DNA from 4 places in the Arthrobacter sp. NPDC058192 genome. Region 1 is predicted to be linked to each of the others. Evidence: riboswitches for the same ligand, from Rfam matches in the RefSeq annotation. Region 1 holds a riboswitch; each other region holds the start of a gene.
What was found. Region 1 has a riboswitch for S-adenosylmethionine ahead of ACFVVK_RS04570 (aminotransferase class V-fold PLP-dependent enzyme). Riboswitches for the same ligand answer to the same signal wherever they lie in the genome.
Positions count from the first base shown of each region.

Region 2: it holds a riboswitch for S-adenosylmethionine, as region 1 does, so the genes downstream of both, ACFVVK_RS01845 (DUF1737 domain-containing protein) here and ACFVVK_RS04570 (aminotransferase class V-fold PLP-dependent enzyme) in region 1, are expected to answer to the same signal.
Region 3: it holds a riboswitch for S-adenosylmethionine, as region 1 does, so the genes downstream of both, ACFVVK_RS16655 (bifunctional o-acetylhomoserine/o-acetylserine sulfhydrylase) here and ACFVVK_RS04570 (aminotransferase class V-fold PLP-dependent enzyme) in region 1, are expected to answer to the same signal.
Region 4: it holds a riboswitch for S-adenosylmethionine, as region 1 does, so the genes downstream of both, ACFVVK_RS18635 (methionine ABC transporter ATP-binding protein) here and ACFVVK_RS04570 (aminotransferase class V-fold PLP-dependent enzyme) in region 1, are expected to answer to the same signal.

Region 1 is NZ_JBHVVJ010000003.1:187,218-194,684, reverse strand. It holds gene ACFVVK_RS04590 (DoxX family protein) at 1-432, shown strand, start outside; gene aroA (3-phosphoshikimate 1-carboxyvinyltransferase) at 440-1,843, shown strand; gene ACFVVK_RS04580 (ribosome small subunit-dependent GTPase A) at 1,827-2,942, shown strand; gene hisN (histidinol-phosphatase) at 3,018-3,830, shown strand; SAM riboswitch class IV at 3,999-4,112, shown strand; gene ACFVVK_RS04570 (aminotransferase class V-fold PLP-dependent enzyme) at 4,147-5,577, shown strand; gene ACFVVK_RS04565 (class I SAM-dependent methyltransferase) at 5,676-6,434, shown strand; gene ACFVVK_RS04560 (Nramp family divalent metal transporter) at 6,644-7,467, shown strand, end outside.
Region 2 is NZ_JBHVVJ010000001.1:383,487-390,953, reverse strand. It holds gene ACFVVK_RS01860 (hypothetical protein) at 1-346, shown strand, start outside; gene ACFVVK_RS01855 (O-succinylhomoserine sulfhydrylase) at 380-1,588, opposite strand; gene ACFVVK_RS01850 (rhodanese-like domain-containing protein) at 1,589-2,008, opposite strand; gene ACFVVK_RS01845 (DUF1737 domain-containing protein) at 2,005-2,310, opposite strand; SAM riboswitch class IV at 2,353-2,467, opposite strand; gene ACFVVK_RS01840 (hypothetical protein) at 2,856-3,812, shown strand; gene ACFVVK_RS01835 (aminodeoxychorismate lyase) at 3,858-4,826, opposite strand; gene cls (cardiolipin synthase) at 4,920-6,395, shown strand; gene pabB (aminodeoxychorismate synthase component I) at 6,416-7,467, opposite strand, start outside.
Region 3 is NZ_JBHVVJ010000017.1:50,087-57,553, reverse strand. It holds gene ACFVVK_RS16660 (homoserine O-acetyltransferase) at 1-38, opposite strand, end outside; SAM riboswitch class IV at 50-165, opposite strand; gene ACFVVK_RS16655 (bifunctional o-acetylhomoserine/o-acetylserine sulfhydrylase) at 238-1,554, opposite strand; SAM riboswitch class IV at 1,616-1,731, opposite strand; gene ACFVVK_RS16650 (VOC family protein) at 1,960-2,598, shown strand; gene ACFVVK_RS16645 (CPBP family intramembrane glutamic endopeptidase) at 2,709-3,476, opposite strand; gene ACFVVK_RS16640 (histidine phosphatase family protein) at 3,585-4,265, shown strand; gene hutI (imidazolonepropionase) at 4,301-5,512, opposite strand; gene ACFVVK_RS16630 (NAD(P)/FAD-dependent oxidoreductase) at 5,524-6,642, opposite strand; gene ACFVVK_RS16625 (glycine C-acetyltransferase) at 6,699-7,467, opposite strand, start outside.
Region 4 is NZ_JBHVVJ010000021.1:23,608-31,074, reverse strand. It holds gene ACFVVK_RS18650 (MetQ/NlpA family ABC transporter substrate-binding protein) at 1-612, opposite strand, end outside; gene ACFVVK_RS18645 (NtaA/DmoA family FMN-dependent monooxygenase) at 656-2,092, opposite strand; gene ACFVVK_RS18640 (methionine ABC transporter permease) at 2,190-2,855, opposite strand; gene ACFVVK_RS18635 (methionine ABC transporter ATP-binding protein) at 2,848-3,660, opposite strand; SAM riboswitch class I at 3,794-3,883, opposite strand; gene ACFVVK_RS18630 (CoA-binding protein) at 3,971-4,396, opposite strand; gene acs (acetate--CoA ligase) at 4,681-6,879, shown strand; gene sfnG (dimethylsulfone monooxygenase SfnG) at 6,876-7,467, shown strand, end outside.

The sequences.
Region 1 (7,467 bases):
CGCGCGGCCGACGCACTGCCGTTCCAGACCAATGAGAAAGTCCTCGCCCGGGTGATCGGGGGCACCCAGGTCGGCGCCGGCGTCTTCTTCGCCCTCAGCAAGTCGGCGCGGCTGGCAGCGACGGTGCTCGCCGTCATTTCGGCGCTGAACGGCTACGTGGAGTGGCGCAGCGCGGATACCTCCTCGAAGGAAGCCCGGGATGCACGCCGCAAGCAGCTCCTGAAGAACGTCTCCCTGACCGGTGGCGTGATGCTCGCCGCCGTCGACACCGCCGGCAAGCCCAGCCTGACCTGGCGCGCCGGGCACCTCGCCGCTGACGCCCGGAAGAACGCCAGCCACTTCGCGGCCGATGCCCGCAAGACCACCAATAAGCAGCTGAAGAAGGCCGACAAGGTCGTCCGCAAGGCCGTTGACCACGCGGCCGGGGCTTAGGACGGTAATGACTGGCGCCATCCCCTCCGCAGCAACCCCTTCCGTTCCGGCCGGCTCCGTTCCGGCAGACAGCGGTCCGCACTGGCAGGCACCGTTCGCCGTCCGGCCGGTTAACGCCACGGTCACCGTTCCCGGTTCCAAGTCCCTGACCAACCGGTACCTGGTCCTTGCCGCCCTCGCGGACGGGCCGTCCCGCCTGCGGGCGCCCCTGCACTCCCGGGACTCTGCGCTGATGATTGAGGCCCTGCGGCAGTTGGGCGCCACCGTCACGGAAGTCCCCGGCGACGGCGCGTTCGGCCCCGATCTGGAGATCATCCCGATCAGCATGTCGGCAGACGCGTCGGACGCGGCCATCGACTGCGGCCTGGCCGGCACCGTCATGCGCTTCGTGCCGCCGGTGGCCGCGCTGCGCCGCGGCGAATCCGGCTTCGACGGCGACCCGCACGCCCGCAATCGCCCGATGGGCACCATTATCGAGGCCCTGGCCGGCCTGGGCGTGACAGTCAGCGCGCCCGACGGCGGACCGGCGTCGTCGCTGCCGTTCACGGTCCACGGCACAGGAGAAGTGCGCGGCGGGCGCCTCTCAATCGACGCCAGCGCCTCGTCGCAGTTCGTCTCCGCCCTGCTGCTGGCCGGCGCCCGTTTCACCGAGGGGCTCCACCTCGAACACGCCGGTAAGCCCGTGCCGAGCCTGGACCACATCAACATGACCGTCGCCGTGCTCCGCGGCGTGGGCGTGGCCGTCGACGACTCGGTACCGAACCACTGGGTGGTCTCCCCCGGTCCGATCCGCGCCATTGACCAGCGGATCGAACAGGACCTCTCCAACGCCGGCCCGTTCCTCGCTGCGGCCCTGGCCACCGGCGGCACCGTGCGGATCCCGAACTGGCCCGCCGGGACCACACAGGTCGGCGACCTCTGGCGCGGCATCCTCACCACCATGGGCGCGACTGTCGAGGTGGACGGCGGCACCCTGAGCGTCACCGGCGGGCGGGAAATCAAGGGCGGCGACTTTGATGAGACCAGCGAACTCGCCCCCACCGTGGCCGCGCTCTGCGCCCTGGCCACCGGCCCCTCACGGCTGAGCGGCATCGCCCACCTCCGGGGCCACGAAACGGACCGGCTCGCGGCCCTCGTCGCCGAAATCAACCGGCTCGGCGGCGACGCGGAAGAGACCGCGGACGGACTCATCATCCGTCCGGCCACGCTGCACGGCGGCGTTGTACACAGCTACGCCGACCACCGCATGGCAACCGCCGGCGCCATCCTGGGCCTTGCCGTGCCCGGGGTGGAGGTCGAGGACATCGCCACCACCGCCAAGACCATGCCCGACTTCCCGCAGCTCTGGGAAACGATGCTGGCTCAGGGAACCGGCGCAGACGAGGACACCCCCGGTGGCACGCAGCACTGATTCCTGGGACGAGTCCGATGTCCGGATCCGGCCGAACAAGAAGGGTTCCCGGCCCCGCACCAAGGACCGGCCCAGCCACGACGACGCAGTGACCGGTCGCATCATCACGGTCGACCGCGGGCGATACACCGCCGTCGTCGGCGAAGGCACCCCGGACGAACGCAAGATCATCGCGGCCCGGGCCCGTGAACTGCGCCGCAATCCGGTGGTCGCCGGCGACTTCGTCTCCCTCGTCGGGGACGTCACCGGCGAACCCGACACTCTCGCCCGGCTGGTCAGGATCCAGGACCGCAAGACGCTGCTGCGCCGCAGCGCCGACGACACCGACCCGGTCGAGCGCGCCGTCGTGGCCAACGCCGACCAGCTCGTCGTCGTGGTCGCCGCGGCCAATCCGGAACCGCGAACCGGTTTCATCGACCGGGCGCTGGTGGCCGCTTACGACGCCGGCATCGAGCCGCTGCTCCTCGTCACCAAGGCCGACGTCAAGGATCCCGCCGAGCTGCTGTCCAATTACCGGCACCTCGACTTCCCCGTCATCATTTCCAAGACCGCTGACTCCGCCGCGTCCGGCATCGACGCCCGCTCCGACGACGGACTCTCCGCCCGGCTCGACAAGGACGCCGTGTCCCAGTTGCGCGAGCACCTCGACGGCAAAGTCACCGTCATGCTGGGCCATTCCGGCGTCGGAAAATCCACCATGGTCAACGCGCTGACCGGGGCCGAACGTGCCACCGGCGGCGTCAACGCCGTGACCGGCCGCGGCCGCCACACGTCCTCCTCCGCGCTGGCACTGAAAGTCAGCGCGGCCCCGGCGGGCAGCTGGATCATCGACACCCCCGGCATCCGCTCCTTCGGGCTGGCCCATGTGGATCCTGACCGGATCCTCCATTCCTTCCCGGACCTGGAACCGGGCACCGACGACTGCGAACGCGGCTGCAAACACGACTCCACCGCCGTCAACTGCGGCGTCGACGCCTGGGTTGCGGCCGGGCACGCGGGGCCCTCCGGCGCCGCGCGGCTGGCGTCCCTGCGCCGCCTGCTGGGCACGGACCCGCGGATGGAAGCGCAGGAAACCAAGGAACTCGGCACCGTATCCTAGGCGGCGCGGCTCCCTGGCAGGCTCGCGGCGCCGCGGCTTCCGGCCTGCCGCCCGCTTTGCCGGTAGTTTGGAACCATGAGCCAAACCGCTTCGAGTTACAACGATGACCTGCGCCTTGCCCATGTACTGGCAGATTCCGTCGATTCCCAGACCATGAGCCGCTTCAAGGCGCTGGACCTGCGGATCGAAACGAAGCCCGACCTCACCCCCGTCACAGACGCCGATAAGTCCGCGGAAGAGGCCATCCGCGGCCAGCTCTCCCGGTCCCGTCCGCGCGATGCGGTCCTGGGCGAGGAATTCGGCAGCTCGGGCCACGGTTCCCGCCGCTGGATCATCGACCCGATCGACGGGACCAAGAACTTTGTCCGCGGCGTCCCCGTCTGGGCCACCCTGATCGCCCTCGTCGATGAGGGCGAACCGGTGGTCGGTGTGGTCAGCGCCCCGGCACTGGGCAAGCGCTGGTGGGCGGCCAAGGGTGCCGGCGCCTACACGGGCCGCTCGCTCGCGGCTGCCACCCGGCTGAAAGTCTCCAACGTGTCCAACCTCGAGGACGCCTCGCTGTCCTACTCCAGCCTTGGCGGCTGGAAGGAACGCGGCAACCTTGATGAGTTCGTGGGCCTGACTGAGGAAGTGTGGCGCACCCGCGCTTATGGTGACTTCTGGTCATACTGCCTCGTGGCCGAGGGAGCCGTGGACATCGCCTGCGAACCCGAACTGAACCTGTACGACATGGCGGCCCTGGTGCCGATCGTGACCGAGGCTGGCGGCCGCTTCACCTCGCTCGAGGGCGTCGACGGGCCGTTCGGCGGCAACGCCCTGGCCACCAACTCCATCCTCCACTCCGAAGTCCTCAAACGGCTCAACCCCGGCCTCGACGACCTCCTCTAGGCTCCTTCAGACTTCCGGGCATATCGAACATTCGACGGCGGCAGTCCCCTTTCCGGGGCTGCCGCCGTCTTTTGTTCGGCCACTGGGCCGTTCTGGCTGCGTAACAAAGCGCTTCACATTCCGGGGCCGCCTTTTCCCCGCCCGCGGGGATGTCCTACGCTCGATGCAGGTCACGAGTGCCAGCGCTAAACCCCGGTTTGCTGGCCGGCAACCCTCCAGTCGCGGTGGGGTGCCCCGGGTGACGACCTGGCCGGTCCGGAACGGGCACGGCAAGCGCGGATTCCCACGAGGTGGGGTCCTGTCCGAATGAGGTCCCATGACAACTGCCGTTTTCCCCACCGCCCCCGAATTCCACGCCGAGGCCCGGCGGGCTGCCGGACGCTTTGCCGCGGCCGCCAGCCCGCTGGCCGCCGTCACCGGGGCCGAAATCCAGGCTCCGCTGATCACCGGCGGCTCCGCCCGCTACGCCAACCTCGACTATGGCGCCTCCGCCCCGGCCCTCTCCGTGGTCTCGGCCTACCTGAACGAAATCCTGCCGTATTACGCGAGCGTCCACCGCGGCGCCGGCTATGCATCCCAGATCAGCACCTCCGTTTACGAGAACGCCCGGGACATTGTGCGGGAGTTCGTCGGCGGCCGGCCGGATGATTCCGTCATCTTCACCCGGAACACGACCGATTCCCTGAACCTGCTGGCCGGCTGCCTGCCGTTGCGGGACGGCCGGCCCGCCGGCGAAGTCCTCTACCTCGACATCGAGCACCACGCCAACCTCCTGCCCTGGCAGAACGTCCCGCACCGCAGCATCGTGGCCGCCCCCACCCTCGCGGCCACCGTCGACCGTCTCCGGGAGGAGCTTGCCCGCGGCGGTGTGAGCCTGCTGGCCGTCACCGGCGCCTCCAACGTCACCGGCGAAATCCTGCCGATCCGGGCCCTGGCTGCGCTGGCGCACGAGTTTGGCGCCCGGATCGTCGTCGACGCCGCGCAACTGGCCCCGCACCGGCGGATCGATACCGCCGCGGACGACGTCGACTACGTCGCCTTCTCGGGGCACAAGCTTTACGCCCCGTTCGGCGCCGGCGTGCTCGTGGGGCGGACCGACTGGCTCGACGCCGGCACCCCCCACCTTGCCGGTGGCGGCGCCGTCCGCGACGCCCGGCTTGACTCCGTCAGCTGGACCACCGGGCCGGCCCGGCACGAGGGCGGCTCGCCCAACGTCCTCGGCGCCGCCGCCCTTGCCCGCGCCACCCAGGTCATCGGGGAACTGGACCCGGCGCAGTGGTACGCCCATGAGGATGCCATCCGGTCCTTCCTGGTCGCGGGACTCGAGCGCATCGAAGGCGTGACCGTGCACCGGATCTTTGCCGATTCCTCCCCCGCCGAGGATCAGACCAGCACCATCGGCGTCGTGAACTTTTCCGTGGAAGGCTACGACGCCGGGCTGGTGGCCGCCTACCTGTCCGCCGAACACGGCATCGGCCTGCGCGACGGCCGCTTCTGTGCCCACCCCCTGCTCAAGCGGCTCGGCCTGCCGGCCGGCTCGCTGCGCGCCAGCTTCGGTCTCGGGTCCCGGCTGGAGGATGCCGAACGGCTGCTGGCTGGCCTGCAGCAACTGCGCCAAACCGGCCTCGGCTGGGACTATGTGGTGGACGCCGGCCGCTGGGTCCCGGCCAACGACACACGCACCTACCCCCACTGGGCGCCGAACACGCCCGGCACGGCCGGCGCCGCGCCCTGCACCGTGGAATAAGGACGGCGGGACTAAGCCAGAACCTTCGGGCCAGGTGCCAGTGCGGTAAATTCAAAAGGTATCTGTAACCGGCAGGACCTTCCCGAAGGAGATCGCACTTGGCACGCGGCGGCCCCAAATTGCACAGTGTGCGGCGCCAGGAGCTCGGACAAAGCTTCCAGGACGGCGGCGCGCACTACGAACGGGTCCGCCCGGGCTACCCAGCGGAATCGGCTGACTGGCTGATCCCCGCCGGAGCGCACGACGCCGCGGACATTGGTGCCGGCACCGGCAAATTCACCGCCCTGCTGGCGGCACGCGGACTGCACACGGTGGCCGTTGACCCGTCCGCCGACATGCTCGAGCAGCTGCGCGGGACCCTGCCGGTTGTGACCGCCGTCGAGGGCACCGCCGAGGACACCGGACTGGAGCCGGAGTCCTTCGATCTGGTCACGGTGGCCCAGGCCTGGCACTGGTGCGATCCCGGCCTTGCCAGCACCGAGATCGCCCGGATCCTGCGCCCGCACGGCGTCCTGGGCCTGGTCTGGAACCAGCTGGACACCGCCGTGCCCTGGGTGCACCGGCTCTCGCGCATCATGCACGCCGGGGACGTGCACAAACCGCACTTCCGCCCGCCCGTGGGCCCCGAGTTCACCGGCCTGGAGAGCCACCTGACCCGGTGGGAGGATCCCGTCACCACGGGCGACATCCAGGAGCTGACAAAGTCGCGCAGCTACTACCTCGCGGCATCCGAAGCCGCCCGGGCCAAGGTCATGGCCAACCTCGATTGGTACCTGCACGAACACCTGGGCCATGCCCCCGGCGAGCTCCTCCGGCTGCCCTACCTCACACAGACCTGGCGCGCCTTCCGGACCTGAGGACCGGCCGGCGGCTTTACCGACTGACCCGTGCCGGCCGGCTCATGACTCAACCGATCAGCTCAGGATTGCACACCGCCGCCCCCGGGCTTATGGTTTCGGTATGCCTAACAAATTCTTGTAGGCAATCGAAACTCTGACGCCGGTGTCTTTATTCCAGCCGGCGCCGATCATCGCGTCGACGGACGCGCCAATCACGGGAGCTGCCAGTGCTGGACGTCAAAGGACACGAACAACCGCCGCAGGGTTCCCGCACGTACAAGCACCCCGGTGCCCGCAGGGCGCTGATCACGCTGCTGGGGCCCGCCTTCGTGGCCTCGATCGCCTACGTGGACCCCGGAAACGTGGCCGCCAACCTGACCGCCGGTGCGCAGTACGGCTACCTGCTCGTGTGGGTGCTCGTGGTCGCCAACGTCATGGCCGTCCTCGTGCAGTACCAGTCCGCCAAACTCGGGATCGTCACCGGCAAGAGCCTGCCGGAAATCCTGGGCGAACGGCTCAAGCCCTTCTGGCGCCGGGCCTTCTGGCTGCAGGCCGAGATCGTGGCCGCCGCCACCGACCTGGCCGAGGTGGTGGGCGGGGCAATCGCACTCAACCTGCTGTTCGGCCTCCCCCTCCCCCTCGGCGCACTGATTGTCGGCGCGGTATCGATGCTCCTGCTCGCCGTGCAGGCCCGGGAGAAGCAGCGGCCGTTCGAATTCATCATCATGTTCCTGCTCGGCATCATCACCATCGGATTCCTCGCCGGGCTGATCATCAGCCCGCCGGATCCGAGGGCAGCCCTGGCCGGCCTCATTCCCGGTTTCCAGGGGCCGGACACCGTCCTGCTGGCCGCCAGCATGCTTGGCGCCACCGTCATGCCGCATGCCATCTACGTCCACTCCGCGCTGTCCCGGGACCGGCACCGGCCCAACGAACACGAGCATGTCCCGCCGTCCGCCGTCGCCCGCCTGGTCCGGGCCACCCGCCTCGACGTCGTGTCCGCGCTGGCCATCGCCGGGGTCGTGAACATCGGCATGCTGCTCCTTGCCGC
Region 2 (7,467 bases), on a different contig from region 1:
GGACGTCCGGGCGCCGTGGCACGATCCTGCGGGGGACCGGACCGAGAGCGGCCACGACTACGGGCTGCTCGCCGCGGCGGCGGACCGGGTGGTCTTGTGGGACTACTTCGGTATCAACGACGCCGCTCCCGCCTACTCCGAAGAGCTGGCGAGGGCCATGGCGAGGCGGTCCGGCAAGTTCGTCATCTCGGTCGGGATGTGGGCCGCGGATGGGCGCATCCCGGCCGCCGACCTGGCGGCCGGGCTGGAGGCGGCCGTCTCCGGCGGGGCAACCGCCGTCGCCGTCACGCCGTCCAGCATGCTCGACGAGGACGCCTGGCGGGCGCTCAAGCGGGTCTGGGCCTGAGCGCCCGCGGAACTGCGGACCGGCAAGCCGAGCCTAGACCTGCTTGAGTGCCTGGCCGAGGTCGCCGATCAGGTCCTCGACGTCCTCCAGGCCCACAGAAAGCCGCACCACGCCGTCGCTGAGCCCGATCGCGGCGCGGCCTTCCGGGCCCATGGCACGGTGCGTGGTGGTGGCCGGGTGCGTGATGAGCGACTTCGAATCGCCGAGGTTGTTCGAGATGTCGATGATCCGCAGCGCATCCAGGAGCGCGAAGGCGGCCTCCTTGGCGGTGCGGCCGGGGGAGGGCGAGAGCTCCAGCGTGAGGACCGTGCCGCCGGACTTCATCTGCTTCACCGCGAGGTCGTACTGCGGGTGGGACTTCAGCAGCGGGTACAACACCGCGTTGACTGCCGGCTGTGCCTCGAGCCATTCGGCCAGCCGGAGGGCTGAGGCGGAGGAGTGGTTGACGCGCAGGGCCATGGTCTCCAGGCCCTTGGCCAGGACCCAGGCGTTGAAGGCCGAGAGCGCCGGCCCGGTATGCCGCATGAGCTGCTTGACGGGGCCGTCGATGAATTCCCTGGTGCCCAGGATCGCGCCGCCGAGCACGCGTCCCTGGCCGTCGATGTGCTTGGTGCCGGAGTAGACGATCACGTCCGCGCCGAGGTCCCCGCACCGCTGCAGGAGCGGGGTGGCGAAGACGTTGTCCACCACCACGGTGGCGCCCGCCGCATGCGCCAGCCGGCTCACCGCGGCGATGTCCACGATTTCCTGCATCGGGTTCGACGGCGACTCGAAGAAGACTGCCGTCGTCGGTTCGGACAGCGCAGCCGCCCACTGGTCAAGGTCCGGGCCGTCCACGAAGACCGTCTCCACACCCCAGCGCGGCAGGATCTCGTTGAGGATCACAAAGCACGAACCGAACAGCGACCGGGCGGCCACCACCCGGTCCCCGGCCCCCAGCAGCGCGCCGAGGGCGGTGAACACGGCGGACATTCCGGACGCCGTCGCAAAGCACGCCTCGGTTCCCTCGAGCAGCCGGAGCCGCTCTTGGAAGGTCGCGACGGACGGGTTGCCGTAGCGGGAGTAGACGAAGCGCTCGTCCTCGCCCGTGAAGGCGCGCTCGGCGGCGGCCGCGGACTCGTAGACGAATCCGGAGGTGAGGAAGATCGGTTCGGTGGTCTCCTGGAAGCCGGTGCGGTCAAGGCCGCCGCGGACGGCCTGGGTTTCGGCGGCCCAGCCTGCGGCGTCGGGGTTGAAGGTCACTTAAATCTTTCCCAGGTTGGTGGGCAGGCCGCGGTTCTTCCAGCCGTTGACGGTGCGTTCGCCAAAGCGGTCAGTCGTGCCTTCGAAACCCTCAAGAACGTTGTACGAGGTGTAGCCGGCGGCGGTCGCCGCGGTCGCTGCGGCGACCGACCGGGCGCCGGAGCGGCACAGGAAGACCAGCTCGACGGCGGTGTCCTCCGGGGCCTGCTGCCGTAGCTGGTCCACGAAGTGCGGGTTGGGCAGGCCGCCGGCGAGGTTCCACTGGATGAAGAGCGGATCGTTCCGCCTTTCTCCTGCGGTTGTAGTGTCCGGGACGCCGATGTGGGCCCATTCGCCCTCGGTCCGGACGTCCACCAGGATGGCTCCGGTCCCCAGCTTGGCCCACGCCTCCTGCGGGCTGAGGTCGCCGGCGTAGCTCATGCGTGGCCCTCGAAGGCTTCAACCGCGCCGAACTCGTCAGCAAAGTCGTCCGAGTCGAGTTCATCCACGGCGTTGGCCACGGCGGCGTCCGCGCTCGCGATCGCGGCGGGCAGCACCAGCGCCTGGGCCACGATCACCGTGCTGCCGTTGAAGGTGGCGGAGGGGCTTCCGTGCAGGACGTACCCCTCGGCCAGGGCGGCCGACACGCGCTCGCAGAAGGCGCGGTCATCGGCGCCCGTGAACAGGCGGTAGGCGAGCCTTTCCCCGCCGGCGGGTGCTGCGCCGGGGGCGGCTGCTGTCACAGGTCCAGCCGTTGTGGATGTGTCGGGCACGACGGATCTCCTCTTTCACGCTTGCAGCTCGAATGGTCGATATGCCGAGTATTCACCTGAGGCACCCCGCCGCGAAGAGGAGGGTTGCCGACCGGCCAGTCAGGGCTTGGCGCCGGTTCTCATTACTCCCCAAAAACGTAACACTTACGACGCCGGCCGTCACCGCCGCCGTCGTCATGTTGCGTAACCGGGTGCCAGCGTCAGCCTCAACGAGGCGGAACAAGCGCAGCAGCAGGACCGGAGCGGCCGCTACCGGTGGCATGCGGGCGGCAGGGCGCACGGCGTCCGCAGCGAGTAGTGCCGGGCTCCCTTTCGGGTACCGGCCACTCGTGTTCGAACGCAGATTGCGCACTTTACTAAAGGGACCGGCCGGCGTGTCAGCCGGTGGGGCGCTCGCAACGAAGCGGGTTGTCTGTGAATCGGACGGTCCCTCCCCAAAATTTTCTGAAATCGGTGGCTCGGAACTGCCGGAGCCGCAGCCGCGGCCCGGCAGGTGACGACGGAATGGAGCAACAGTGGGCCCGCGCATACTGGTAACCGGCATTGCAGGCGCCGCCGGACAGGCTGTCGGCGCCCAGCTCGCCGCCCGTGGCGTCCCGCACTTCGGCTCTGACGCGCGCGGCGATACCCGCCAGGCTTCCGGCGCCCCGGCAAAAGCCACCGTCAGGCTCCTGCCGACCACTGATCCTGACATGATCCTGGACCTGCGCCGCTTGGTGGACCGGGAATCCATCAACGTCATTATCCCGACGCTCAGCGTGGAACTTCCGGTCCTGGCCGCGGCGCGCGCCGGATTCGGCCAGGACGTGCGGATCATCGTGGGGGACCCTGCCGCCGTGGCCCTCGCCAACGACCATCTGTTCACGGTTTGGGCACTGCAGGCAGCCGGCATTGCCGTTCCCCGGTTCGGGGTTCCGGGCGACCTCGCCGCCGCGCCGGCATCCTTGGCGGCCCTTAACGGCCCGGTTGTCGTCAAACCGAGGGTCTTCAAAGGCGCGCGCGCCGTCCATCTGCTGGCCGGTACCAGCTCCGTTAAATGGCACCTCATGCCGGCCGGGCAGCTGGTCCAGGAGTTCATCCCGGGCGCCGATTTCGTGGTCCTGGTGTTCGGCACCCCAGCCCGCAACGCCATGGCGCCGGTGGCGGTGGTCCTTGAGAAGACAAAAACCCCGTTTGGACGGGTGGGCGGCGACGCGGTCAGCCGCCGGGTGCCGGCGGGCGAGGCAGGGGACGTGCGGAAGCTCGGCCTGGCCGCTGTCCGCACGCTGGGGCTCACGGGCCCGGTCCAGGTCCAGATCCGCCGCCGCGCCGACGGCACCCCAGTGGTGCTGGGCGTCTGCGCCACACTGGGGGAGAACAGCAAGTGGGCGCCGGAACTGCTCGACGCTGTGCTGGCAACGTTCCTGCTCCCGTCGTTCAACCCGGCATCCTTCCGGCGGTGCCCGGCCGTTCCCGCGGCTGCCCTCGGGTGAGCAGAACCCCAACGCTGCTGGTTGGGGGTTTGTCTCCGGGCGGTGCTATTCGATCGTGGCGAACAGGGCGTTGAGTTCGGACGTGAGCTGGCGCCGCAGTTCCGGGGTGCCGATTTCCTGGCCGTCGATGTGGTTCACGGGCGCCAGAAGCCGGATGCTTGAGATCAGCCAGACGGCGTCGGCGTCCAGCAGGTCCTTCGGCTCCAGCGGGCCGTAGCCCAGCTCCCAGCCGGCAGCCTTCGCGGCGGTGAACAGGGCGCCCTGCGAGGTCCCCGGCAGGATTCCGCTGTCCAGCCGGGGCGTGATGAGCCGCCGGACGGTGCGTTCGCCGCCGGCGCCGTCGTCCTCGGTTTCCAGATGGGCCAGCAGAACGGTCGACGTCGGTCCCTCCAGGACACGGCCGTCCGCCGAGGTGAAGATGACGTCGTCCGCGCCATGGTGGTGGGCGTAGCGCAACGCTGCCATGTTGACGGCGTAGGAGAGGGTCTTGGCGCCGAGGAGCAGCCAGGGGGCGCGCTCGCCGACCTCGCTGTCGTAGCCGCGGTCCAAGAGGATGACGTCCAGCCCGGTTTCGCGCTGCCGCCGGCCAGCCGCCCCCGGCGCGGACGCCTGCACCCAGCAGGTGGGGGAGGCCGCGCCCTCCGGCCCGCGGGTGACAATCAGCTTCACCACGACCTCGTCCCCTGCCGGGCCGCCAGTGGCGGCCGCGGCGGGAGCCTGGCGCCGGTATTCGGCGATGGCGGTGTCCACCGCGCGCCGCCAGACATCCTCCGCGGGGATGTCCAGCTCCAGCAGGCGGGCCGAGCCGGCCAGTCGGGTCAGGTGCGCCTGGATCTTGCGGGGCCGGCCGCCCACGGCCAGCAACGATTCAAAGACGCCGTCGCCGCGGGTGGCGCCCAGGTCCGTGGCCAACAGCTGCGGCTTCGACGCGTCGGCAACGCGGCCGCCGTCGAACGCCGGGTCCAGGAAGACCAGCACGGTTGCGGGCGCAGGGACAGGGGCGGGAGAGGTCATGGCACCAGCTTAGTCCCGGCGGTCCCGGGATAGGATTTGCTGGTTGCCCGTTCCGGAACTCTTCCGCGGGCCTGTAGCGTGAGGGGTTCGCCTGTGCTGTGGCAATTTCCGCTGGCGGAGACTTTACCGTCCTGGGCGGTTCTGATCCTGACCCTGGTCGACTTCGCCATCCGGGTGCTTGTGTTGGGCATCATCCCCGGAAACCGGCGGCCCACCACCGCAATGGCTTGGCTGCTGTGCATTTTCATTGTGCCCACTCTGGGTCTTCTGTTGTTCCTGCTGTTCGGCAATTTCCGGCTGTCCCGACGCCGGCGCGCCCAGCAGGAGGCCGTCAACACCCGGATCCGGGCAGGGACGTCGGAACTGCATTCAGTCGAAAGCCGCTACGACGGACCTGAATGGGTGGCCTCCGCCTCCGAACTGAACAAGACGCTGGGATCGCTGCCGATGGTGGACGGCAACAGCGTGGAGCTGCTGCCGGGCTACCCTGATTCCATCAAGGCGATGACCGAGGCCGTCCGTGGCGCCAAATGGTTTGTCAACGCCGAGTTTTACATCATGAGTTCGGACCACGTCACGGACGACCTGCTGACCGCCCTCGAGGAGGCCGCGGAGCGCGGCGTCGAGGTCCGTGTGCTCTTTGACCACCTCGGCACGCTCCGCATCAAGGGCTACCGCCGCCTGAAGGACCGGCTCAATGCCAGCAAGATCCGCTGGCGGCCCATGCTGCCGCTGAGCCCGGTGCACGGCCAGTGGCGCCGGCCGGATCTTCGCAACCACCGCAAGATCATGGTGGTCGACGGCGAAATCGCCTTCACCGGATCCCAGAACCTGATCGAGCCCTCCTACAACAACCCCAGGCACCGCAAGGTGGGCCGCGAATGGGTGGAGCTCATGGCCTGCCTGCGCGGGCCGATTGTCACCACGCTGAACGTCGTCTTCGCGACCGACTGGCTGAGCGAAACCGACGAATCCATCGAGGATCAGCTGGAACACCAGCCGGAGTCCCATCCCGGCAACGTCACGGCACAGGTGGTGCCCAGCGGCCCCGGGTTCATCACCGAGAACAACCTGCGGCTCTTCAACACCCTCATCTATTCGGCGCAGCACAAGATCTCGCTTTGCAGCCCCTACTTCGTCCCGGATGACTCGCTCCTTTATGCGGTGACGACGGCGGCGCAGCGCGGCGTCGAGGTGGAACTCTTCGTCTCGGAGAAGGGTGACCAGTTCCTCGTCCACCACGCCCAGCAGTCGTACTACCAGGCCCTGCTCGAGGCCGGCGTGCGGATCTACCTGTACAAGGCGCCGTTCGTGCTGCACGCCAAGCACTTCACCATCGACAACGAGGTTGCCGTCCTAGGCTCCAGCAACATGGACATGCGCTCCTTCTCGCTGAACCTTGAGGTGTCCGTGATGATGCTCGGCGAGGACATTGTCCAGCGGATCCGTGCCGTGGAGGACACCTACCGCAGCATCTCGCACGAGCTCCTGCTTGAGGACTGGATGGAACGGCCCATGAAGGTCAAATACGTGGACAACGTGGCGAGGCTGTCGGCCGTGCTGCAGTAGCCGGACTACCCCCGGGGCACTCAGCCTTCGGGAAACCCGGTGCCGAGCGCCGAGAGCACGCCGAACGCCTTGGTCCGGATTTCCTCGTATTCCTCGTGCGGGGACGAGTCGGCGGTGACGGCGCCGCCGACGCCGAGGCTCAGCTCCGCCGTCCCGCCGCCGCCGTCGGAAATCACCAAGGTCCGGATCGCCACGGCGAGGTCGGCGGACCCGTTCAGGGAGAAATAGCCGATCGCGCCGGAGTACACGCCCCGGGGCGCGGCCTCCAGCCGGTCCAGGATGGCCATGGTGCTGACCTTCGGCGCGCCGGTCATGGAGCCGGCCGGGAAGCAGGCGGCCACCGCCTCGGCCCGCGGCAACCCCGGCCGCAGCGTGGCGTCGATGGTGCTCACCATCTGGTGCACCGTGGCGTAGCTCTCGATCGCGCACAACCGGCTCACGGACACCGAACCCGGGACGGCGAAGTGGCTGAGGTCATTGCGCAGCAGATCCACGATCATGATGTTCTCGGCGCGGTCCTTGGCCGAGGATGCCAGCTCCTGGCGCAGGGCCGCATCCGTGGACGGGTCCTCATCCCGGCGGCGGGTACCCTTGATCGGCTCAGCCCGCATGGCGCCGCCGGCCGCGAGCTGCAGGAAGCGCTCCGGCGACGTGCTCGCCACTGCGAGGTCGCCAAAGTGCAGATAGCTGGCAAAGGGCGCCGGGTTGCGGCGCCGCAGCTCCAGGTATGTCCGCCACGGGTCCAGCCCGTCCGGGCCGGTCGGGGCGGACGCCGTGAGGGCGGTCGTCAGGCAGACCTCGTAGGTGTTGCCCTCGGCAATCTCGTGCTGGGCCTCGGCGATCTTGGCCTTGTAGCCTGCTTCCGTGTCCCTGGCTGTGAAGACCGGCGCCGGGAACGTGGGGGCCTTGCCCGCCGCAGCGGGCACGGCTGATGCGGCTGCTGATGCGGCGCCTACGGCCCTGCGGGCGGCGGCGAGCCAGCCGTCGGCGTCGGGCGTGTCCAGGGCCAGCAGCCAGGCCGAACCTTCGGCGTGGTCCAGGACCACCGCGCGGCCGGCGAAGATCATGCAGG
Region 3 (7,467 bases), on a different contig from region 1:
GTCTGGGGTTCACCGCTGCGGTTGAGGGCAATCGTCATCTGAGGACCTATCTTCGCGCTTGCCCGCCGTCAGCAGACCGGCAGGCCAGGTCTTCACCCGGGGCACCCCGCCGCAAAAGGAGGGTTGCCGGCCAGCAAGCCGGGGCTGTCGCTGGCACTCATGACCTTGTACGAGTGTACGAAACCGGGTGCGGAAATGACGAAGATTGTGACTTCCGTATGACAGCACGGCGGTTGGCTACGCGCCCTTGGCAGCCCGGAATCCTGCGTCGAGGTCAGCGAGGATGTCGTCAATGTGCTCCAGGCCGACCGAGAGCCGCACCAGCCCCGGGGTCACACCGGCCACGGCCTGCTGCTCGGCGGAGAGCTGGCTGTGGGTGGTCGACGCAGGGTGGATCACCAGGGAGCGGACGTCGCCGATGTTCGCGACGTGCGAGTGCAGTTCAAGGGCATCGACAAACCGCTTGCCTGCCTCGGCCCCGCCGGCGATATTGAACCCGACGACGGCGCCGGTCCCCAGCGGCCCGTACTTGCGTCCGCGCTCGTACCAGGGGCTGGACGGCAGCCCGGCGTAGGCGACCGATTCGACGTCGTCCCGTTCCTCCAGCCACTGCGCAACCTTGGTGGCATTGGCCACGTGGCGTTCGACCCGCAGGCTCAGCGTTTCGATGCCCTGGGCGATGAGGAAGGCGTTGAACGGGGACACGGCCGAGCCGAGGTCGCGCAGGAGCTGGACCCGGGCCTTGAGAATGTAGGAGAGGTTGGCGCCCAGTGCACCGTCCTTGCCGAGGTCGCGCGCGTAGACCAGGCCGTTGTACGTGGGGTCCGGGGTGTTGAAGCCGGGGAACCGGCCAGGGTCCTTGCCGAAGTCGAAGTTGCCGGAATCGACGATCACACCGGCGATCGCGGCGCCGTGGCCGCCGAGGTACTTGGTGGCGGAATGGACGACGATGTCCGCGCCCCACTCGATCGGGCGGATGAGGTAGGGGGTGGAGAGGGTGTTGTCGACGATCAGCGGCACGCCGGCCTCGTGCGCCACCTTGGAGACGCCTTCGATGTCCAGCACGTCCTGCCGGGGGTTGGAGACCACTTCGCCGAAGAACAGCTTGGTGTTCGGCTGGACGGCGTCCCGCCACTGGTCCAGGTTGTCGGGGTCCGCCACGAACGTCACGGAGATGCCGAACTTCTTCAGGGTGTGGGCCAGCAGGTTGTAGGTTCCGCCGTAGAGGCTCGGGCTGGCCACCACGTGGTCCCCGGCTTCGGCGATGTTGAGGATCGCGAAGGTCTCGGCGGCCTGGCCGGAGCTGAGCAGCAGGGCCGCGAGCCCGCCTTCCAGACTGGCCACGCGCTGTTCCACAGCGTCCTGGGTGGGGTTGCCGATCCGGGTGTAGATGGGGGCGATTTCGGCGAGCGCGAAGCGGTTCGCGGCGCTTTCGGCGCTGGGGAAGACGAACGACGTCGTCTGGTAGATCGGGAGGGACCGCGCGCCGGTGGCGGGGTCCGCCTCCTGGCCGGCGTGGATCTGGCGGGTTTCAAAGGACCAGGCAGTCGACATTGATGCTCCTCGAGGAACTGGGCACAGCACCGGACGGGGCCGTCGGCCCGGACCGGCGCAGGCGCCGCGCTTGCCCTCCGGCGGACGCCGGAAGGCCGGGTCTTCACCCGGGGCACCCCACCGCGATACGAGGGTTGCCGGCCAGCAAGCCGGGGCTGTGCGCTGGCACTCATGACCTTGGCTATCAGTGTAGGAACGGCCGAAGACCGCTGGATAGCTTTGTGACAAAGATGAAGATGACGGCTTTTCCAGGCACCCAACGGCTGTCTGCACCCGGGATGCCGGCCGGCAATCCCCGGACTGGCGCGGCCTATGCTGACTTGGCCGACATCACCGGGAGGACATCCCACGTTGGGAAGGTCACCCTAAGCTGAGAGGTCCATCACAAAATGCCAAGATGAGGTCATGCGCATGGATCACGTCTCTTACGCCTGTGAACACGATGGCTTGGCAGCCACCACTGAACGTATTGCATCTGCCCTCGGCGTCGAAGCCGTGAAGGGTGGAGTCCACCCCCGTTTCGGGACCCGCAACATGATTATCCCGCTCGCCGGACACAAGTACCTGGAAGTCGTCGAGGTCCTGAACCACCCGGCGTCGGACAAGGCGCCCTTCGGCCAGGCAGTCCGGGCCCGCTCGGAGGCTGGCGGCGGCTGGATGGGCTGGTGCGTCGAAGTTGACGACCTTGCCCCGTTCGAGGACCGACTCGGCCGCTTGGCCGTCAATGGCAACCGGAAGTTCCCCGACGGCCGCGAACTGGTCTGGAAGCAGATCGGGATCCTGGGGCTCATCGCCGACCCCCAGGTGCCCTACATGCTCAAGTGGGAGGGCGACCCGGAGCTTCACCCCTCCAACGCCTACGCCAGCGAGGTCAAAATGTCAGCGCTGACCATTGCCGGCTCGGCAGAGCGCGTGACGGAATGGCTGGGCGAACCCGTGGAGAAGCCGCTGGACGACGTGGCCGTGCACTGGATCGCACCGCACGGCACGCCCGGAATCCTCTCCGTCACGTTTGAGACCACCACCGGGGCCGTCACGATCTAAAGCTCCGGCTGCCACAAGCTTCGGCCGCCATCTTGCAGGTGCCAACGTTGTCACCCGCAAGATGGCGGCCGAATTCCTTTTAACGGCCGTCCCGGCGGCCGGCCCGCCCGTCAGCCCAGGCCGACCGCCCTGCCGAACAGGCTGAATCCCACGAACGCCACGGTATCCAGGATGGCGTGGGCGATCACGAGCGGCATGATCCGCTTGGTCCGGGTGTAGACGAGGGCGAAGACCACGCCCATCACGGCGTTGCCGATGAACGGCCCGAACCCCTGGTAGAGGTGATAGCTGCCGCGGAGCACGGCGCTGGCGGCGATGGCCGCGGGCATGCTCCAGCCCAGCTTCCCGAGCCGGTCCAGCAGGTAGGCCACCACAATCACTTCCTCCACCACCGCGTGCCGGATCGCGGACAGGACGAGCACCGGCACTGTCCACCAGTACGCGTCCAGTGCGCTCGGGATGATCGACGTCGTGATGCCCAGCGCCCGGCCGGCGGCGTAGAGTCCCAGGGACGGGATCCCGATGGCCGCGGCGAGCCCCAGGCCCTGCAGGAGGTCCTTGCCGGGCCGGGCGAAGTCGAAACCGATCCTTCGGAACGCCGAGGTGCCACGCTCTCCCGCGGGCCAGTGCTCGGTGAGGAAGTAGATCACGAGCGCCACGGGGACCAGGGCAAAGACGATGTCCAGCAGCTGGTAGGTGAGGTCGAAGTATTCCCGCGTGCTTTGCGACCGGTTCAGCGTCGAGGTGCCCTGGGCCAGCGGCGCCCTGGTCATCTTGTCCAGCAGCTGCACCACGGAGTACACCGCGGACTGCCCCAGGGACAGTCCCAGGACAATCAAGACTTCAAACCGCAGCCGACGGCGGGAGGGAACCAGCATGTTCCTATCTTGCCAACAGTAGCCGATAGTTTGCTGGTGCCCGCGCGGCACCGGCTGGTTCAGTCCCGCCGCGTCGCGGGCCTGGTGCGAGCCCTATGCTTGGGGTCTATGAGTGCGCCCCGGAAAATCATTATGATCCGGCACGGGCAGTCCGCCGCCAATGCCGACACCTCGATCTACAACCGTGTTCCGGACTACCGGATTCCGCTGACTCCGCTGGGACTGCAGCAGGCGAGGGCCGCCGGGGAAGAGGTCCGCCGCCAGCTCGACGGCCGGCGGGTGTGTGTCTACGTGTCCCCCTACCTGCGCGCCTACCAGACGCTGGAGGCGCTGGATCTCGGCCCGCTCGTGGAACGGGTCATCGAGGAGCCGCGGCTGCGCGAGCAGGACTGGGCGAACTTTCAGATCGCCGGCGACATCGAGGACCAGAAGGAGCTCCGGAACGCCTACGGCCACTTCTTCTACCGCTTCCGCGAGGGCGAGTCCGGTTCGGATGTGTATGACAGGATTTCCTCGTTCATGGAGACCCTGCACCGGCACTGGTCCAAACCCGGATACGCCCCGAATGCGCTGTTCGTGACACACGGACTGACCATGCGCCTGTTCTGCATGCGCTGGTTCCACTGGTCGGTGGAGTATTTCGAGTCGTTGAACAACCCCGAGAACGCCGAGGTCCGCACCCTGCTGCGCACCTCGCGCGGCAAGTACGAGCTCGACAAGCCCTTCACGCAGTGGGAAACGAAGCGGGTGGACGAAACCGTCCTCGACGCCCCGCCGATGATCTTCTAGGCCCCCCGGCCACTCCGGTGCCGGTCCGGCGCCGCCTAGCGCACCGGCTGCGCGATGCCGGCCCGCCAGACGGCGTGCGTCAGCGGGACGCCGGGCCGGTAGGCCAGGTGCGTGGCCGACGGCGCGTTGAGCAGGTGCAGGTCCGCCCGGTGTCCGACGGCGATCGAGCCCACCGCGCGTTCGCCGTCGACGTCGTTCCCGGACTCCCGGCCCAGGGCCAGCGCGCCGCCGTAGGTCGCGGCGCGCACCGCCTCATGGACGCTGAGCCGCATTTGCAGCACGGCCGTGGTGACGCAAAACGCCATGGAGCTGGTGTAGGACGTGCCCGGATTGCAGTTGGAGGCCAGCGCCAGCTGCACGCCGGCGTCGAGCAGCTCCCGGCCGGGGGCCAGCGGCTGCCGGGTGGAGAGGTCGCAGGCCGGCAGGCAGGTGGCGACCGTGCCGCGGGTGCCGCTGCCGCCGTCCCAGCCGGACCAGCTGGCGGCGAGGGCGTCAATATCCGCGGCCGACAGGTAGTTCACGTGGTCCACGCTCGCGGCGCCGAACTCCACGGCCAGCCGGACGCCGGGTCCCTCGCCGAGCTGGTTGCCGTGGACCCGCAGCCCCAGCCCGGCGTCCTTGCAGGTTTGGAGCACGCGGCGGGACTGGTCCTCGTTGAAGGCGCCCCGCTCGCAAAAGACGTCGGCCCAGCTCACGTAGGGCCGGACCGCGGCCAGCATCGGCCCGCACACCAGCTCCGTGTAGTCCTCCGCGTCCATCCCCGCCGGCACCAGATGCGCTCCCAGGTAGGTGACCTCGTCCGCGACCGTGGACGCGATCCGGGCGCTGCGGGCCTCGTTCTCCACATCCAGGCCGTAGCCCGTCTTTGTCTCGAGGTAGGTGGTGCCCTGTGCCACGGCCTCGGCGACCCGGCCCAGCGCCAGCCGGGTCAGGTCGAAGTCGCCGGTGTTCCGGGTGGCGCCCGTGGTCACGGCAATCCCGCCGGCGCTGTAGCTCTCCCCCGCCATCCGGGCCTCGAACTCGGCGGTGCGGTCCCCCGCAAAGATCAGATGGGTGTGGGAATCGACCCAGCCGGGCAGGAGCGCCCGGCCCCCGGCGTCCACGGCCTCATCCGCGGCAGGGGCTCCGGCCGCGGGCCCGAGCCAGGAAATCCGCTCACCCTCGACCACCACCGCGGCGTCGCGGAGGACGCGGTGGTCCGCGTCCTGGGTCATCAGTTCGGCGATATTGGTGATAAGGGTGCTCATGAATCCATTCTTCAGCGCCGGATGGACCAGCGGGTCGCGGCGAGCGCCTCCGCCGTCCGGGATGCCGGACCGGCCCCGGCGGGGGGCGAGGCGGCAGCGCCCTGCCCGGCCAGGATCAGCCCGGCGGCCAGTTCGGCGAGGCCGGACGAGGTCTGGAAGCCGTACCCGCCCTGCCCGGCGAGCCAGAAGAAACCGGGGGCCTCGGCGTCGAACCCCACCACCGGGACGCCGTCGGCGGCTTCGGTCCGCAGCCCGGTCCAGGCCTTACTGATGCCGTGGATCCCGAGGGTGGTGATGGCGTTGAGCCGGGCGATGAGCCGTTCGATGTCCCCCGGATACGGCCGGGCGTCTTCCGGGCCGCTGGGCACGTGTTCCGAGGGTGAGATCAGGACCTGGCCACCGTCCGGCCGGAAGTAGAAGGTGTCGTCGGCCGCCGCCACCATCGGGCAGTCGGCCGGGAGGGGCCGGTCGACGTCGACGATCGCCGCGGTGCGGCGGTACGGCTGGAGGCCGAGCTTCTCGACGCCGGACAGGACGGCGAGTTCGTCCGCCCAGGCGCCGGCCGCATTAACCACGACGGCGGCTTGGAAGCCTTCCTGGCCGGCGCCGAGTTCCCAGCCGGTGCCGAGGCGCTGGGCGGAATGGACCTTGGCGCCGGTGATGATGTCCACGCCGCCGGCTTCGGCCCGGCGCCGGTGGTCCTCCAGCAGCACCGGGGCGTTGCAGGCGAAGGACCCGGTGTCCAGGCCCGCGGCGCTGAAGGATTCCGGCACCAGGGCCGGGCAGAGGTCAATGGCCTCGGCGTGGGTTATCCGCCGCATGTGGCCGCTGGCTTGGGACCGGACGGCGGCGTCGTCGCCGACCAGCAGAAAGCTGCGCGGCGTGAGCACCGGTTCCGGACGTTCGGCGTCTCCGGCGGCGATGACATCCAGTGTCCGGACAGTCAGTTCCTGGACCACGGGCGGCCCATAGCTGGGGATCAGTTGCCGGGCCGAGCGGGCCGAGGTGTGGTACGCCAGGGTTTGCTCCGCCTCGACCAGCGCCACGCTGCATTTTCCGGCGAGGGCGGAGGCAAGGGACAGGCCCGCGATGCCCCCGCCGACAATCACGACATCGTAAGTTGCTGACATGCCACCATCCTTGCAGATCCCTCAGGCCGGCATCGTCCGCGGCCCGGTGTGCGGCCTCAGGCGGCGCCGGCTGCGTCCACGGCAGCGCGGCTGCGGACGAAGGCCTGCACGCAGGCCTCGACGTCGTCGGAGCTGTGCGCGGCGGAGAGCTGGACGCGGATCCGGGCCGCGCCCTTGGGCACCACCGGATAGCTGAACGCCGTGACGAAGACCCCGTTGTGCAGCATGGCGTCGGCCACCCTGGCCGCCAGAACGGCGTCGCCGAACATCACCGGAACAATGGCGTGCTCGCCGGGCAGCAGCTCGAAGCCTTCCTCGCTCATCCGGTTCCGGAAAAGCTCGGCGTTGGCGAAAAGCTTGCTGCGCAGCTCGCCGGAGCTCTCCACGAGGTCCAGGGCCGTAAGCGTGGCGGCAACGATTGCCGGGGCCAGCGAGTTGGAGAACAGGTAGGGGCGTGCCTTCTGGCGGAGCATGGCGATCACTTCGCGGCGGCCGGAGACGTAGCCGCCCGAGGCGCCGCCCAGGGCCTTGCCAAAGGTGCCGGTGTAGATGTCCACGCGGTCCGAGACGCCGGCATGTTCCGGGGTGCCGGCGCCGGTGGCGCCCATGAAGCCCACGGCGTGGGAGTCATCCACCATGACCAGGGCGTCGTACTTTTCGGCGAGGTCGCAGATCGCTTCCAGCGGTGCGAGGAAACCGTCCATCGAGAAGACGCCGTCCGTGACGATGATCATCCGGCGGGCCGGGTTCTCCTGGGTGCTGGCCTCGACCAGCTTCGCTTCAAGGTCGGCCATGTCCTGGTTGGCGTAGCGGAAACGCTGGGCC
Region 4 (7,467 bases), on a different contig from region 1:
GCCGGCGTCCACATCAGGAAGGGTCTTGGCGAGGGACTGCTGGTCCACCTCGACGAACTGCAGCTTCTTCGGGTTGGCGGTGATGTTCTTCTGCGACGTGTGGATCACCGTTGCTTCGGAAAGCTCCAGCAGGCCAGCGTCGCGCAGCATGAACAGGGCGCGGCCGTTGTTGGCCGGGTCCACGGGGATGCCGATCTTGGCGCCGTCCGGCAGCTCCTTCAGGGACTTGTACTTGTCAGACCAGATCCCGCCCGGTGCGCTGTAAACGTAGAAGAGTCCCACGTTGTCCAGGCCCTTGTCCTGGTTGAACTGCTTGAGGTAGGCGTTGTGCTGGAAGAAGTTGGCGTCGAACTCGCCGTTGGCCACAGCCAGGTTGGGCTGGATGATGTCGGTGACGTACGTGGGCTCGAGGGTCCAGCCCTTGGCTTCGAGCAGCTTCTGGGCAATCTTGGTGGGTTCCTGGTACGGAGCCGACTCGGTGACGATGATCTTGATCGTCTTGTTGCCGCTGGCGCTGGCAGAGCCGCCAGCGAGGCCGCAGCCGGTCAGTGCCGCGGCGGAGGCCGCGCCGGCACCTGCGAGGGCAAACTTGAGGAAATTTCTACGCTGCATGTTGTTTGGTCCTTTTTGTGGTTCTAGGTTTTAGCTGTCCGCGTTAGGCGGTAACGGTGACGGGCTTGTTTTCGGCTGCCGCGGAGAACTCGGCGAAGGCCCCCCGGAAAGCCGCGGCGGGATGGCGTTCATTGAGGCGCGGTCCGGCGCCGAAGAGCTTCTCGCGCAGGGTTCCGGGCGCGTATTCGGCCTGGGCGAGGCCGCGGCTGCGCAGCTCCGGCAGTACGCCGTCGATGAAGTCGGTGTACGAGCCGGGGATGGTCTGGTTGATGATGTTGATGCCGTCGATTCCGGCGTCCTGCCACTCCTCGAGGCGGTCGGCAATCTGTTCCGGCGTCCCCACCACGCGGTTGGCCCGGCTGCGGTAGAGTGCGATGTCGCGGAGCGTGGGGTTGCCCCCGCGGACCGAGGCACGGATGGCCGTGAGGTGGCCCTGGCTGCCTTCGGTTTCCAGGTCCCCGAGCGGGGTGTCCAGCGGCAGGCCGCCAAGATCGACGCCGAAACCGCCGCCAACGTGGGCCAGCAGGGCTTCAATGTCGAGGCTGTCCTCCAGTTCGTCCGCCTTGCGCGCGGCCTCGGCTTCGGTCCCGCCGACCACGAAGTGCATTCCTTGGAGGAACTTCACGTCGTCGGGGTGGCGGCCGGCGGCGGCGGCCTGTTCGCGGACGGCCGCGGTGTACTTCGCCGCAACGTCCGTGTTCGGCGCGAGGGTGAAGGTGGCCTCGGCGTTGGCGGCGCAGAACTGCTGGCCGCGGCCGGAGCTCCCGGCCTGGAAGAGCACCGGGGTGCGCTGCGGCGAGGGCGCCGAGAGGTGTGGCCCGTCGATGGAATACCGGGGCCCGCGGTGGTAGATCTTGCTGACTTTCTCCGGGTCGGCGTGGACACCGGTGTCCTTGTCGCCGAGCAGAGCATCGTCTGCCCAGGAGCCTTCCCACAACTTGTAGGCGGCCTCGACATATTCGTCGGCCCAGTCGTAGCGTTCGTCGTGCTTGGTCAGCTCGGTGGCGTTGAAGTTCTTGTGGGCGTTTTCCAGCACGCTGGTGACGATGTTCCAGGCCACCCGGCCGTCGCTGAGGTGGTCCAGGGTGGACATCTGCCGGGCGAACTGGAACGGGTGGCTTTGGATCACCGACGACGTCGCGGCGAGGCCGATGTCCCGGGTTCCGGTGGCAAGGGCGGACAGCAGAATGAGCGGGTCGTTGGACGGCACCTGCAGGCCCTTTTTCAGCAGCGATGCCCACCCGCCGTCGTAATCGCCGTAGAGACCCGCGACGTCGGCGAAGAAGATCGCGTCGAACTTGGCGTCTTCGAGCTGGCGGGCCAGGTCGGTCCAGAGCTTGAGTTCGTTGAACCGGTGCTGCTGTGCTTCCGGGCGCCGCCACTGCCCGCCCATGATGTGGCTGGTGGTGTTCATCACGAAGGCGCTGATCAGCAGGCGGGGGCGGGGTCCGTCGAAGCGGGTACTGGCGTTTGAAGTCATGGGGTGCTTTCCGCTGTGTGCTGGGAGGGGGGAAGGTCGCAGCCGGTCAGGGGCCCTCGTGAGAGCCGCTTGTCACCGCCGCAAGTAGAGCCTTTGGTCAGAGCCGCTTATCCAGGCGCCGGGCGATGTAGGAGCCGCCCAGCTGAACGAGGGTGACCAGCAGGATCATCAGGACAATCGCCGTAATCATGAGCGGCGTTTCGTAGCGGTAGTAGCCGTACCGGATCGCGAAGTCTCCGATGCCGCCGCCGCCCACCAGGCCGGCCATCGCCGAGTACGAGATAAAGCTGACGGTCATGATGGTGATGGAACTGACGATGCCTGGCTTGGCCTCCACAATCAGGACGTCGCGCACGATCTGGGACCGGCTGGCTCCCATGGACCGGGCCGCCTCAACCACTCCGCCGCCGAGCTGGCTGAGGTTCTGCTCCACGAACCGGGCAAAGTACGGGATGGCATTGATGCTCAGCGGAACAATGACGGCGGCCGTGCCGATGGTGGTGCCGACGATGAACCTGGTGACGGGAATGATGGCGATCAGCAGGATCAGGAACGGGAACGAGCGGAGCAGGTTGACCAGTCCGTCCAGGACTCGGTGCAGCTTTGGCTTGTGCTTGAGCCCGTTGGGACCGATCGTGTACAGCAGGACACCCAGGGGTGTGCCGAGGAGTACGGCCAGCGGAATGGCCACCAGGAGCATGGTGAGGGTCTGCCCCATGGCGACGCCGATTTCGGGCAGGACTTCCAGTATGCGGTCAAACATTGATCAGGTCCTCCGAAGCGACTGTGGTGTGGGCGGCGTCCCTTCCGGAGCGGTCCAGCTGGATCTCATCGGAGATCAAGTAGCGGCCGATCGACGTTGCCGGGTGGAAGTCGGGGCGCTGGAGTTCGGTGAGATCAAACCGCTCCACCACCCGGCCGTCTTCCATCACAGCGACGTTGTCGGCGATCGCCTTGATGACGTTCATCTCGTGGGTGACCACCACAATGGTGATGCCGAATTCGGCGTTGACGTCGGCGAGGTACTGCAGGACCGACGACGTCGTGCGGGGGTCAACTGCCGACGTCGGCTCGTCGCAGAGCAGCACCTTGGGCCCGGTGGCCAAGGCACGGGCGATCGCCACGCGCTGCTTCTGGCCGCCCGAGAGCTTGGTCGGATACGTGGACGCTTTGTCGGCGAGGTCCACAATGGCCAAGGTTTCGGCGGCGCGGCGGCGGCGTTCTGCCTTGCCCACGCCGGCGAACTTCAGGGACAGCTCCACATTTTCTTGGGCTGTGAGGTTGTTGAGCAGGTTGAAGTGCTGGAAAATCATGCCGATGTCGTGCCGCTTGGTCCGGAGCTCGGCGTCGGAGAGGGTCACCAGGTCAACCCCGTCCACAAGGACCCGTCCGGATGTCGGACGCTCCAGGAGGTTGATGTTTCGCAGCAGCGTGGACTTTCCGGCACCGGAGAACCCGATGATGCCCTGGATGGTGCCCCGCTTGATGTGCAGGCTGACATCGTCAACGGCCGTGAAGCGGCCGCCCGCCGAGTCAAAGGTCGTGGTGACGTTCTGGATCTCAATCACAGGTCATCACCTGCTTGGGGTCGCGCCGCTGCCTGCGTGTTCATGAATTCCTTCGGGCTCGCCCGAGGAAAGCCCTGAGCCTTGGGCCCCGGCTCCGCTAGGCGAAGCCGATGAGCCTACGGAACACAGAGGTTCTCCATCGGTCCTGGCGGTAGCACCTTCCTCAAGGAGGGGGTTGCTGCGGCGTCACTGAGCCAGATCTCTCGGCCGCTCGGGATGGTTACCACCCCATCTCACACGGCACATGACGGAAACGGAAAAAGCCGGTCACATTTTGTAACCGACTTTTCCCTCACGCTATTGGGGGCAGCTAGATGCCGATGTGCCACCCTTCGCGGGCCGGGCACGCGTTCACCACCACGTCCAGTCCCGCGGCTTTGGCGCGCTCCACCGCGGCGTCATCGAACACGCCCAGCTGCAGCCAGACCGCTTTGGCACCAACTGCGATGGCTTGGTCTATGACGGCCCCGACCTTGTGCGAGTTGACGAAACAGTCAACGACGTCGATCGGGTGTTTCTGGTCTGGGATCTCCGCCAGTGAGCGGTAGCCCTTCTCGCCGTGGACATCGTCGCCGGGCAGGTTGACCGGGATAATCTCCATTCCCATCCGGTCCCGGACGTAGAGGGAAACGTCATAGGCTGAACGCCACTCATTGGTGGTGAGACCGACCACCGCCCACACGCCTTTGGTTCGCATGAGGCGGTCAATGACTGCCGGATCGTTAACGTGAGTCATGCCTTCAGCCTACGCCTGCAGCGATTCGGACGCAGGGCCGAACAAATGAATGAAACACCGCACCAGCGGCCTCGATGAACGAATATTACAGCCCCGAAGACGCCGATTTGGCGGAATCGTGCAACTCGGCTCTAGTTGATACTGACCATCCCGAGCGGCCGAGAGACCTGGATCGATGAAGCCGCAGCAACCCCGGTGACGTGGGACGACCATTCCCGCTGAACGGTTCCCGTGGAGAACACGCGAACACGAGGTGCTACTGCCAGGACCGATGGAGTGCTGCAATGACCCCTGAGATTTCTTCCGCCCTGCCCACCCTTGCCCGTACTCCAGGCGAGGCAACCCTCCAAACCCCTTCGGACGCGACGGCGAACGAAGCAGGGCTGCGTGACGCGCCCGGCTCCTCTCGCGGCTCTTCGGGATGGTCCCTGACCGAGCCCACGGACGGCGCAGTGCACGGCGTCCCCATTGACGGACCGGCGCGTCACCGCGGCACCACCCCCCGGCACAGCGGCGCAGCCACTGCAGGGACCCTCCAGGCTGAGTCGATTGCGTTCTGGGAAACCCAGGCCCTCCGTCTTGACTGGGCGGACCTGCCGGCCGGTCCCACAGACGGCGGCAAGCCCTGGCACACCGCACACCGCCGCGTCCCGGCCGACATCGAGGCCGGCACCGGCCCGCAGATCACCTGGTTCGAAGGCGGCAGGCTCAATGTCGCCTACAACTGCGTCGACCGCCATGTAGCGGCGGGGCGCGGAGACAAGGTGGCCCTGCACTTCGAGGGCGAGCCCGGTGACCGCCGTGCCGTGACCTACGCCGAACTCCAGCGCGAGGTGTCCAAGGCCGCCAACGCCCTCCTGGACCTGGGCATCACCAAGGGCGACCGTGTGGTCATCTACCTCCCGGTCATCCCCGAAACCGTGATCATTACGCTTGCCGTGGCCCGCATCGGCGCCATCCATTCCCTGGTCTTCGGCGGCTTCTCCGCCGAGGCTTTGAGGTTCCGGGTGGAGGACACCGGCGCCAAGCTCCTGGTTACCACTGATGGACAGTTCCGCCGTGGCACCGCCGTGCCGGTCAAGGACAACGCGGATGCCGCCGTCTCCGGCGACAACGCGATCGAGCACGTCCTGGTGGTCAACCGGACCACCCCGACGGATGAGCTCGGGACCGTCCCGATGACCGCGGGCCGCGACGTGTGGTGGCACGACGCAGTCGGGACCGCCTCCGACGTCCACGAAGCCGAAGCGTTCGACGCCGAGACGCCGCTGTTCATCATGTACACCTCCGGCACCACCGGCAAGCCCAAGGGCCTCGTTCACACCTCCGGCGGCTACCTCACGCAGGCGTCCTGGAGCTTCGAGCACCTGTTCAGCAACCCCGACCCCGCGCTGCGGGACCAGGACGTGCACTGGTGCACGGCCGACCTCGCCTGGGTCACCGCGCACACCTACGAGCTCTACGGCCCGCTCTCCAACGGCGCCACGCAGGTCATCTTCGAGGGCACACCCAACACCCCACACCCGGGCCGGCACTTCGAGATCATCGAACGCTACGGGGTCACGCAGTACTACACCGCGCCCACCCTGGTCCGTTCCCTCATGGGCTGGTTCCCGGCCGGCGTCCCGGAGACGTACAACCTCTCCTCCATCCGGTTGCTCGGCACGGTGGGCGAGGCCATCAACCCCGAGGCCTGGCGCTGGTTCCGGGCCAACATCGGCGCCGGCACCGCCCCGGTCGTGGACACCTGGTGGCAGTCCGAAACCGGCGCCACCATCCTCTCCCCCGCACCGACGGACGCCGCGTTCAAGCCCGGCTGCGCGGCCCGCCCGCTGCCCGGCGTCAGCACACGCATTGTGGACGACGCCGGCAATACGGTTGCGCCGGGCGTTCAGGGTTTCATCGTGGTGGACTCCCCCGGCCCGGCGATCGCCCGGACGGTCTGGGGGAACCCGCGCCGCTACTTCGATTCGTACTGGCGCCAATACGCCGAACAGGGCTGGTTCCTGGCCGGTGACGGCGCGAAGTACGACGACGACGGCGACATCTGGATCCTCGGGCGGGTCGATGACACCCTCAACGTCTCCGGACACCTGCTCTCCACCATCGAGATCGAGTCGGCGCTCGTCTCCCACCCGGACGTGGTGGAGGCCGGCGTCTGCCCGGTCGCGGACCCCAAGACCGGCCACGCGATCGTCGCGTTCGTGGTGCTGAAGGATTCGGCAACCACCGAGGACATAGCGTCCGCATTGAAAGCCCACGTCGCGAAAGCGATCGGGCCGATCGCCAAGCCGCGCGACGTCGTCGTCGTTCCCGATGTGCCCAAGACCCGCAGCGGCAAGATCATGCGCCGGCTGCTGACCCAGCTGTTCGACGGAACCACGCTCGGGGACACCACGTCGCTCCAGAACGAACCATCCATCGCAGACATCCAGGATGTGCTGCGCACCCGAAATACCCCGGAAGCAAAGGACCACTCATGAGTGAAATCAGCAACGTCGCCCGACTTTCCGAACCCCTGAAATTCGCCTACTGGGTTCCCAACGTCTCCGGCGGCCTGGTGGTTTCCACCATCGAACAGCGCACCGGCTGGGACTTCGAATACAACAAGACGCTGGCCCGGATCGCCGAAAACTCCGGCTTCGAATACGCCCTGACCCAGACCCGGTACGCCGCCTCCTACGGCGCGGACAAGCAGCACGAGGCCACCTCGTTCAGCCTGGCCCTGCTGGCCGCCACCGAGCGCCTCAAGGTGATCTCCGCCGTCCACCCCGGCATGTGGCACCCCGGCGTGCTGGCGAAGTTCATCATCACCGCGGACCACATCTCCAACGGCCGCGCCGCCGTGAACATCGTCTCGGGCTGGCTCAAGGCGGAGTTCGAGAACTTCGGTCTCGAATGGCTAGAGCACGACGAGCGCTACGTCCGTACCGAGGAATTCATCAAGGTCCTCCGCGGGCTTTGGACCGAGCAGGAATACAGCCAGTCCGGCAAGTACTACAACATCACCGACTTCACCCTGAACCCGGCCCCGGTGGAGGTGCCCGGCCGGGCCCATCCGGAGATTTTCT